Regions from separate parts of the Blautia massiliensis (ex Durand et al. 2017) genome, predicted to be linked through region 2. Evidence: predicted binding sites of a transcription regulator. Region 2 holds the regulator's gene; each other region holds the start of a gene.
The links. Region 2 encodes NrdR, which represses ribonucleotide reductase genes. Its sites were predicted from a motif close to CACAANATNTTGTG; they were not measured.
Positions count from the first base shown of each region.

Region 1: a site for NrdR is predicted at 1,556-1,569, ahead of nrdD (anaerobic ribonucleoside-triphosphate reductase). Genes of this name have one in related genera too.
Region 3: a site for NrdR is predicted at 923-936, ahead of V9W66_RS12430 (ribonucleoside triphosphate reductase). Genes of this name have one in related genera too.

Region 1 is NZ_CP146725.1:2,652,697-2,655,965, reverse strand. It holds gene nrdD (anaerobic ribonucleoside-triphosphate reductase) at 1-1,513, opposite strand, end outside; gene V9W66_RS12540 (hypothetical protein) at 1,714-2,337, opposite strand; gene asnA (aspartate--ammonia ligase) at 2,556-3,269, shown strand, end outside.
Region 2 is NZ_CP146725.1:3,447,201-3,450,469, reverse strand. It holds gene gdhA (NADP-specific glutamate dehydrogenase) at 1-1,206, shown strand, start outside; gene nrdR (transcriptional regulator NrdR) at 1,398-1,847, opposite strand; gene V9W66_RS16185 (YlmC/YmxH family sporulation protein) at 1,986-2,240, shown strand; gene sigG (RNA polymerase sporulation sigma factor SigG) at 2,507-3,269, shown strand, end outside.
Region 3 is NZ_CP146725.1:2,629,220-2,632,488, forward strand. It holds gene hflX (GTPase HflX) at 1-873, shown strand, start outside; gene V9W66_RS12430 (ribonucleoside triphosphate reductase) at 1,088-3,269, shown strand, end outside.

The DNA of each region.
Region 1 (3,269 bases), 790 kb from region 2:
AGGAAGCTGTCATAGGCTTCAGGATCTTGCCAATCTTTTCATTCGGTTTCAGATGTCCGCCGTAGAAACCGCCTTCACAGTATGCAAGCGGGTTGGTGGATGCACGCATCTGTCCCAGATATTCGTAAGTGCGGATATGCAGGTTACGGATCATTTCCAGATAGAAATCCAGAACCTCATAAAAATCTCTGCTCTCCGCTCTGGCCTTTGCAAGGATCATCGGAAGATGAAGGCTTACCGCACCAATGTTAAAACGTCCCACAAAAACAGGCGTATCATTCTCATCCGCCGGCTCCATACCGCCACGCTCATACCACGGACTTAAGAAAGCACGGCATCCCATCGGGCTGATGACCTTCTTGTATTTCCTGTACATACTGGAAATATAGCCTGCGCCGGACATAGACAGCCAGTCCGGATACATGGTTTTGGAGGAACACTCCACACCAGCCTCAAAAATATCCTCACAGCACTTTCCGGGACCATGGATCTCTTTGTCATAAAGGAATACGATCTTCGGGAAAAGTACCGGTTTCTTGTGTCCGGCCTTACCCTGTCCTCCCTGATGGACCTCAAGAAGGGAAATCGTACACATCTTCTCAAACTGCTCGGTTCCGAGACCAAGTGTCACCGTAACAAACGGATAATCACCTCTGGAAGAACCGACGGTATTCAGCTTGTACTCAATTCCCTGCCAGCCCTGGTCATAATCCCTGCGGACCTTATCAAGAGCATACTCAATAGCTCTCTCTTCACGGCCACTCCAGCTCTCATCCGAGTATTTCATAAATTCGGAAATATATTTATCATAGCTCTTCTTTGCATACGGTGCCAGGATCTTATCAACCTCCGGCACTGTAAAGCCACCATACTGCTGTGCTGCTGTACTGAGAATGATATCCCCCATAACATCAAAGGCTGTATCCAGAGTCTTCGGCTCGTTATACCAGACATTGCCCATCTCAAAACCGCCACTTAAAACAGCTGCCACATCGAACAGACAGCAATTCATGGTATCCAGGCGTGCAGACTGGTCATGAATATAAATGTAGCCGTCCTTACATGCCTGAAGCTCATTACGGTTCATAAAAAACTTCCGATAGAGTTCCTTGTTCAGCTCATTAAAGATCAGGCTTCGTTTCGTGGCAACAAGGGCGCTGTCTGTATTGGCATTACTTTTATCACCGATATAACGGATCGCCTGACTCTTGGTATAGACATCATCCATCATATGGATAAAATCCAGCTTGTAATTCCGATAATCACGGTAGCTCTTGGCAACTGCCGGATTCACACGCTCCAGAGCCCCCTCCACGATGTTGTGCATCTCCTGGATCTCGATCTCATTCTTTCCAAGGGAATCCGCATGCTCCTGGGCAAAACGGCAGATAAAATCCTTCTCCTCGTCTGAAAAAGTATAAAGAATACGCTCTGCGGATTTGTTCACGGCAGCCACGATCTTCTGCGGATTAAACTCCTCTCTTGTCCCGTCTTTCTTGATCACATATAACATTGCTCATCCCTCCCTGTGCTATATATAAGTCGCTACGCAAAATACTATATATAGTACCTATATCCTCTATATATTGTTTTTCATCTATATGTTGTGCTAGGCATGAGTATAACACAGCTGAAGAGAAAAGAAAAGGGATATTTCTGTATACACGAAAATACAGACTCTTAGCACTGCCTGATCTCACTGCAGAAATATTCTCACAAATTCGTTCCGATCCAGTCTGCAAGAAAATCCCATAATTTCGGAAGCAGAATGGCCAGTGTCACTATAAACCATATGATCCAGCCTGCCCCACTGCTTTTCTGATCTTTTTTTTGCTGTTTTTTTCCCTGATCTAAAACTTCTGCACGATTTCTGCCCACCGTTGTTTTATTCCTGGTATTAACCGCCGCTGCAGTCTTACGTCCGGCTGCTGCACCTGTATTCCGGCTTCCGGTTAGATTCCGATTCAAATCGGTATTGCGGCTTGCATTTGTATTCCGGTTTATGTTTGTATTCCGGTTTGCGTTCGTATTCCGGTTTGCGTTCGTATTCCGGTTTGCGTTCGTATTCCGGTTTGCGTTCGTATTCCGGTTTACGTTCGTATTCCGGTTTACGTTCGTATTCCGGTTTACGTTTCCGTTACGTTGTGTTGTTTGATCAGCATCCTGTCCATACTGCCGCATCATATCCCGCACTTTGGCGGAAGCATGTTTATAATGTATCTCCCGGGGCTCATTCAGATGATATAACACCTCATCATTTCTGTAAGGCATCCCACATAATGAACACCTGCCATTTACAACCTTACCCCCACAAACCTGACACCTTTGACCTGCCATAAACTCCCTCCATTCTATCCGTCAAAACGGATATTTATATTTCCGTCGTAAACATAAGCATTCTCTTTTTCAGTATATCACACCAGGCATTTAATACCCAGTATTTTTCTACGATACCCCCAAAAGACTTCCCCTCTCATTATATTGCCACTCCACCCATTTTCTGCTATAATACCCCACAGAGCAATAAGCCTAAAAATCATCAGGAGGAGCCGATAATGAATACAATCACAATCCCCGCAACCTATCATGCAGACCTGAACCTCCATGACACACAGATTGCGATCAAAACAGTAAAAGATTTCTTCCAGCAGACACTCTCCCAGAAGCTGAACCTTCTTCGAGTATCCGCTCCAACATTTGTAGCACCGGAATCCGGCCTTAACGACAACCTTAATGGTGTAGAGCGCCCGGTAAGCTTTGATATCAAGGCTATCGAAGGAAGCAACGCCGAGATCGTACACTCCCTTGCCAAATGGAAACGCTTCGCACTGAAAAAATACGGATTTTCTCACGGAGAAGGTCTTTACACAGATATGGTAGCCATCCGCCGGGATGAAGATCTGGACAATATCCACTCTGTTTACGTAGACCAGTGGGACTGGGAAAAGATCATCTCCAAAGAAGAACGTTCCATGGAGACTCTCAAGGAAACCGTACGCACCATTTACAGTGTCCTTCGTAAAACTGAGAAATACATGGCTGTACAGTATGACTACATCGAGGAGATCCTTCCAAAGGATATCTTCTTTATCACAACTCAGGAGCTTCTTGACATGTATCCGGACTGCACACCGAAGGAACGTGAATATCGGATCACCCGCGAAAAGGGCGCTGTCTTCCTTATGAAAGTCGGCAAAACCCTCACCAACGGCGAGCGCCACGACGGACGTGCCCCGGACTATGATGACTGGGAACTGAACGGTGATATC
Region 2 (3,269 bases):
CGTAAACTTTCCATTCTTGAGCGTCTTGTAGAGCCAGAGAGGATCATCTCCTTCAAAGTACCGTGGATCGATGATAACGGAACTGTACAGGTTAACAAGGGATATCGTGTTCAGTTCAACAGCGCCATCGGACCATACAAAGGCGGCTTAAGATTCCATCCTTCTGTAAATCAGGGTATCCTGAAATTCCTTGGTTTTGAGCAGACCTTTAAAAACTCTCTTACAGGCCTTCCGATCGGCGGAGGAAAAGGTGGCTCCAACTTCGATCCTAAGGGTAAATCTGACAGAGAGGTTATGGCATTCTGCCAGAGCTTTATGACAGAGCTTTGCAAATATATCGGCGCAGATACAGATGTTCCGGCTGGTGACATCGGTGTCGGCGGACGTGAGATCGGTTATCTCTTCGGACAGTATAAGAGAATCCGTGGCCTTTATGAGGGTGTCCTTACAGGAAAGGGTCTTTCCTTCGGAGGTTCCCTGATCCGTACAGAGGCTACCGGTTACGGTGTTGTATACATGCTCAACGAGATCGCCAAAGCTCACAATGATTCCGTAGAAGGAAAAACAATCGTTGTAACAGGTTCCGGTAATGTAGCTATTTACGCTGTTGAGAAAGCTACTCAGCTTGGTGCCAAGGTTGTTGCAATGAACGACTCCAACGGATACATCTACGATCCGAACGGAATCAACCTTGACGTCGTAAAGGATATCAAAGAAGTAAAACGTGGACGTATCAAAGAATATGCAGACCGTGTTGAGGGTGCTACCTACACTGAGGGACTTGGCATCTGGAATATCAAATGTGATATCTACCTTCCATGCGCTACTCAGAACGAGCTTGGTCTTGACGGAGCTAAAACACTGGTTGCAAATGGCTGCAAATACGTCGTTGAAGGTGCAAACATGCCTACTACTCTTGATGCAACAACATACCTTCAGGAGAACGGTGTTCTCTTCATGCCTGGTAAAGCCGCAAACGCTGGCGGTGTTGCCACATCTGCACTTGAGATGAGCCAGAACTCCATGAGACTTTCCTGGACAAGAGAAGAGGTTGATGAGAAACTCCACAACATCATGATCGATATCTTCCACAAAGCTGATGACGCTGCTAAACGTTACGGTATGGAAGACAACTATGTTGTAGGTGCAAACATCGCCGGCTTCGAAAAAGTTGTTGACGCTATGAAAGCTCAGGGTATTGTTTAATTAAGTTTCCTGAATCATTAATGTATATTTATAGCAGGGACCGCAGAGGATTTTTCCCAGGCGGTTCCTGTTTTTTTGTATCCACTTTTACGATCTCTGAAAAATCGAACATTCATGTTTCAAAAAAGGCCGGTTGTCTTTTGACAATCGGCCTGAAATCTCCTGCATTTGCGGTCTATTCATTTAATCTCTTAATTGATCAGCTTCTTCAGCTCATCCATAAAGGTACTGACATCTTTAAACTCTCTGTATACAGACGCAAAGCGTACATACGCCACCGCATCCAGATCCTTCAGATGCTCCATAACGATCTCTCCGATCTTGGTACTGCTGATCTCACGGTCTTCTGACCGGAAAATATCTCCTTCTATGGAATCGATCATCTCTTCTACTCTCTCAATGGGAATGGGACGCTTATAGCAGGCACGAAGAACACCATCCTGGATCTTGGAACGTTTATAGCTTTCCCGGTTCTGATCCTTCTTGATCACAGTCAGCGGAATCGTTTCCACCTTCTCATAAGTTGTAAAACGCTTTCCGCAGGCATCACAGAGACGGCGGCGGCGGATGGAATTGGTATCCTCTACAGGTCTGGAATCTACAACTCTTGTATTATCCTGGTTACAGAACGGACATCTCACGGAACTCTCCCCCTTTCCGGATCAGTAAATCATTACTAAATTCGTTTTTATTATAAAATAAATGCACATAATGTGTCAATAATCGGACTTGCATAAATTTTACAGATTTTCCATAAAATCATACCAGGTGATGAATTTATGCGCATCTGTGAGCTGAAACAAAAAGAAGTGATCAATATCCATACCTGCCGCAGTCTTGGCTGCCCTCTTGATGTGGAATTCTGCTGTGAAACCGCACGTCTGAAAGCCCTGATCATGCCGGAACCGGGGAAATTTTGCTGGTGTTTTTCCAAAGAAAATGAATATTCCATTCCATGGGACTGCATCCGCCAGATCGGCGAGGATATCATCCTTGTTGATTTCCGTAATGAAAAACTGCTGTCCGGAGAATAAATGTTACTGTTCACTTCGTTCTCAGTAACACGCTTCGCGATGCACAGAATTTATGCTGATCGCATAAATTCGCGCGGTATGTCTCGGGTTTTCCGTGACCTTTGCTCACAAAAAACACCTCGCGGGATATCGCCAATGAACAGTAACGAATAAATACCTCCTTGTTGTCAAGGCCCTTTATTTTTTATATTTTTCCTGAAAAAGTATATTTCAACCGCCCTCTGAGAATCATCTTAATGTACTGACAAGACAAGGAGGATTCTAAGATGGCACTGAATAAAGTTGAAATCTGCGGAGTAAATACCTCAACCCTTCCCGTTCTCGATCAGGAAGAAAAGGCGGAGCTCTTTAAAAGAATCAAAGCTGGCGATGAAGAAGCCAGGGAATTGTACATCAAAGGCAATCTGCGGCTTGTTTTAAGCGTGATCCGGCGTTTTCAGAACAGCAGTGAAAATCCGGATGACCTTTTTCAGATCGGCTGCATCGGCCTGATCAAAGCGATCGATAATTTCGACACCACTCTTCAGGTAAAATTTTCCACCTATGCAGTTCCCATGATCATCGGAGAGATCCGAAGATATCTCCGTGATAACAACAGCATACGGGTCAGCCGTTCTCTGCGGGATATCGCTTACAAAACCATCTATACCCGGGAAAACTATATGCGGCAGCATCTCAAAGAGCCTACCATTGCAGAAATCGCTGATGAGATCGGTATCGACAAGGAAATGATCGTCTATGCCATGGATGCGATTCAGAGCCCGGTAAGCCTTTTTGAGCCCGTGTATTCCGAAGGCGGAGATACCCTATATGTTATGGATCAGATCAGTGATAAAAAGAACCTGGAAGAAAACTGGGTGGAGGATATTTCTCTTCGAGATGCCATGAACCGGCTTGGAGAGCGTGAACGTCACATTATCGATCTCCGCTTCTACGAGGGAAAAACCCAAATGGAGGTAGCTGATGAGATTGGTATCTCCCAGGCTCAGGTCAGCCGACTGGAAAAACATGCTCTTCGCAGTATGCGAA
Region 3 (3,269 bases), 820 kb from region 2:
AAGATCCAGGTAGAGCTTGCACAGCTTCGTTACCGGTCTGCACGTCTTGTGGGACTACGTTCTTCTCTTTCGCGACTTGGAGGAGGAATCGGAACCAGAGGCCCTGGTGAGAAAAAGCTGGAGACAGACCGTCGTCTGATCCGGAACAGGATATCCGCACTGAAGCAGGAGCTTTCCCAGGTAGAAAAGCACAGAGAGCTGATCCGTTCCAGAAGAGCTGTGGGAAATCTGAAGACAGCAGCCATTGTCGGTTATACCAATGCAGGAAAGTCAACGCTTCTGAATACACTGACAGGCGCTTCGGTGCTTTCGGAGGATAAGCTGTTTGCCACACTGGATCCGACTACCCGTCTTCTGACACTGGATGACGGACAGCAGCTTCTTCTTACGGATACCGTAGGCTTTATCCGCAAGCTTCCCCACAATCTGGTGGAAGCCTTCAAGAGTACCCTGGAGGAAGCCAAATATGCGGATTATATCATTCATGTGGTAGATGCATCCAATCCTCAGGCGGAGATACAGATGCATATCGTATATGAAACCCTGAAAGAGCTTGGTGCTCTGGGAAAAAAGACGATCACACTTTTTAACAAGCAGGACCGTGTTTCCGGGGAGAGCTTTCGGGATCTCCGGGCAGACCATACGCTGAAGATTTCCGCACGGACAGGAGAGGGGCTTGAGGAATTTAAGCAGCTTCTTTCTGAGATACTGGCAGAAGGACAGATTTATATGGAACGGCTTTTTCCTTATTCGGAGGCCGGTCAGATCCAGCTGATCCGTGAGTATGGACAGCTTCTTTCGGAAGAGTATACCGAAGGAGGGATTGCTGTAAAAGCAAGAGTTCCGCGGGAAATCTATCCGAAAGTCACATAATGTTAAAATATCCACTCAGTACCATATATAGTACCGTGAACAAAACGGGCACTATATATGGTACTTTTTATGTTGACGCAAAGAGGCGTGTCTGATACAATAAGCCTACAGCGCTTTGAACACAGATCGGGAAACGGAGTGTGTTCGTAAGCAGGCAAGTGAGGCGGAATGGAATATCCGCTTATAAATAAATGCATGAGGGAGGCATTTTCTTATGTTTCAGGTAGTAAAAAGAGACGGTGAATTAGACGAATTTAAAATGGGGAAGATCACCGCGGCAATTGATAAGGCATTTGATGCCAAAGGTAAGAATTACAGTTCGGATATGATCGATCTTCTGGGACTTCGTGTTACAGCGGATTTTCAGAATAAGATTGAGAACAACCGGATTTCTGTTGAGGATATCCAGGACAGTGTGGAGAACGTACTGATCCAGGCCGGATATTCTGATGTTGCCAAGGCGTATATCCTTTATCGTAAGCAGCGTGAGAAGATCCGCAATATGAAATCCACCATCCTTGACTATAAAGAAATCGTAAACAGCTATGTAAAGGTTGAGGACTGGCGTGTAAAGGAGAACTCAACGGTTACTTATTCTGTAGGAGGTCTGATCTTAAGCAACTCCGGAGCAGTTACCGCAAACTACTGGCTGTCTGAGATCTACGACAACGAGATCGCAGATGCACACAGAAATGCAGATATCCATATCCATGATCTGTCCATGCTGACCGGTTACTGTGCAGGCTGGTCCCTGAAGCAGCTGATCCGAGAGGGACTTGGCGGTATTGAGGGTAAGATCACTTCTGCACCTGCAAAGCATTTAAGTGTACTCTGCAACCAGATGGTGAATTTTCTGGGTATCATGCAGAACGAGTGGGCGGGCGCACAGGCATTTTCATCCTTTGATACTTATCTGGCACCTTTTGTAAAGGCAGACAACCTTTCCTATCCGGAGGTTAAGAAATGCATTGAGTCCTTTGTATATGGCGTAAATACTCCAAGCCGCTGGGGCACTCAGGCACCATTTTCCAACATTACACTGGACTGGACCGTTCCGGACGACCTTGCAGAGCTTCCGGCTATCGTAGGCGGCAAGGACATGGATTTCAAATATAAGGACTGTAAGAAAGAAATGGATATGGTCAACAAGGCATTTATCGAGACCATGATCGAGGGAGATGCCAACGGACGTGGATTCCAGTATCCGATCCCGACCTATTCCATCACAAAGGAATTCGACTGGTCTGATACCGAGAACAACCGTCTTCTCTTTGAGATGACTTCCAAGTATGGTACTCCGTATTTTTCCAATTATATCAACAGTGATATGAAGCCAAGCGACATCCGCAGCATGTGCTGCCGCCTCCGTCTGGATCTCCGTGAGCTCCGCAAAAAGAGTGGTGGATTCTTTGGCTCCGGTGAGAGCACAGGCTCTGTAGGCGTTGTTACCATCAATATGCCGCGTATCGCATACCTTTCCAGAACGCCGAAGGAATTTTATCAGCGCCTGGACCACATGATGGATATCTCCGCAAGATCTCTTCATATCAAGAGAGATGTGATCAGCAGGCTTCTGGATGAGGGACTGTATCCGTACACGAAGAGATATCTTGGAAGCTTTGACAATCATTTTTCCACCATCGGTCTTGTGGGAATGAACGAAGCGGGCTTAAATGCCTGCTGGCTGAAAAAAGACATGACAGATCCGGAAACCCAGAAGTTTACAAAAGAGGTTCTGGAGCATATGAGAAGCCGTCTTTCAGACTATCAGGAGCAGTATCCGGGAGAGCTTTTCAATCTGGAGGCAACACCGGCAGAGTCCACTGCATACCGTCTTGCAAAACACGACAGAAGCCGTTATCCGGATATCAAAACAGCAGGAAAAGAGGGCGACACTCCGTATTACACAAACAGCTCTCATCTGCCGGTTGATTACACTGCGGATATTTTTGACGCACTGGATATTCAGGACGATCTGCAGACTCTGTATACTTCAGGAACTGTATTCCATGCATTCCTTGGGGAGAAGCTTCCGGACTGGAAGGCAGCGGCAGCGCTGGTACGTAAGATCGCAGAGAATTATCGCCTGCCCTATTACACCATCTCACCGACCTATTCCGTATGTCAGGAGCATGGCTACATCAGCGGCGAGCATTTCACCTGCCCGAAATGTGGAAAGAAGGCTGAGGTTTACAGCCGTATCACAGGATATTACCGTCCTGTACAGAACTGGAACGATGGTAAGACCCAGGAGTACAAGAACCGTACCCTCTATGATATTACCCATTCCCAGCTGAAAAAGGTCCATACCAGTGTGATGACCATGAAGGGTGACGAGGTGGAGATCCAGCCTGTGGAATCTCATAAATATCTTTTTACGACCAGCACTTGTCCGA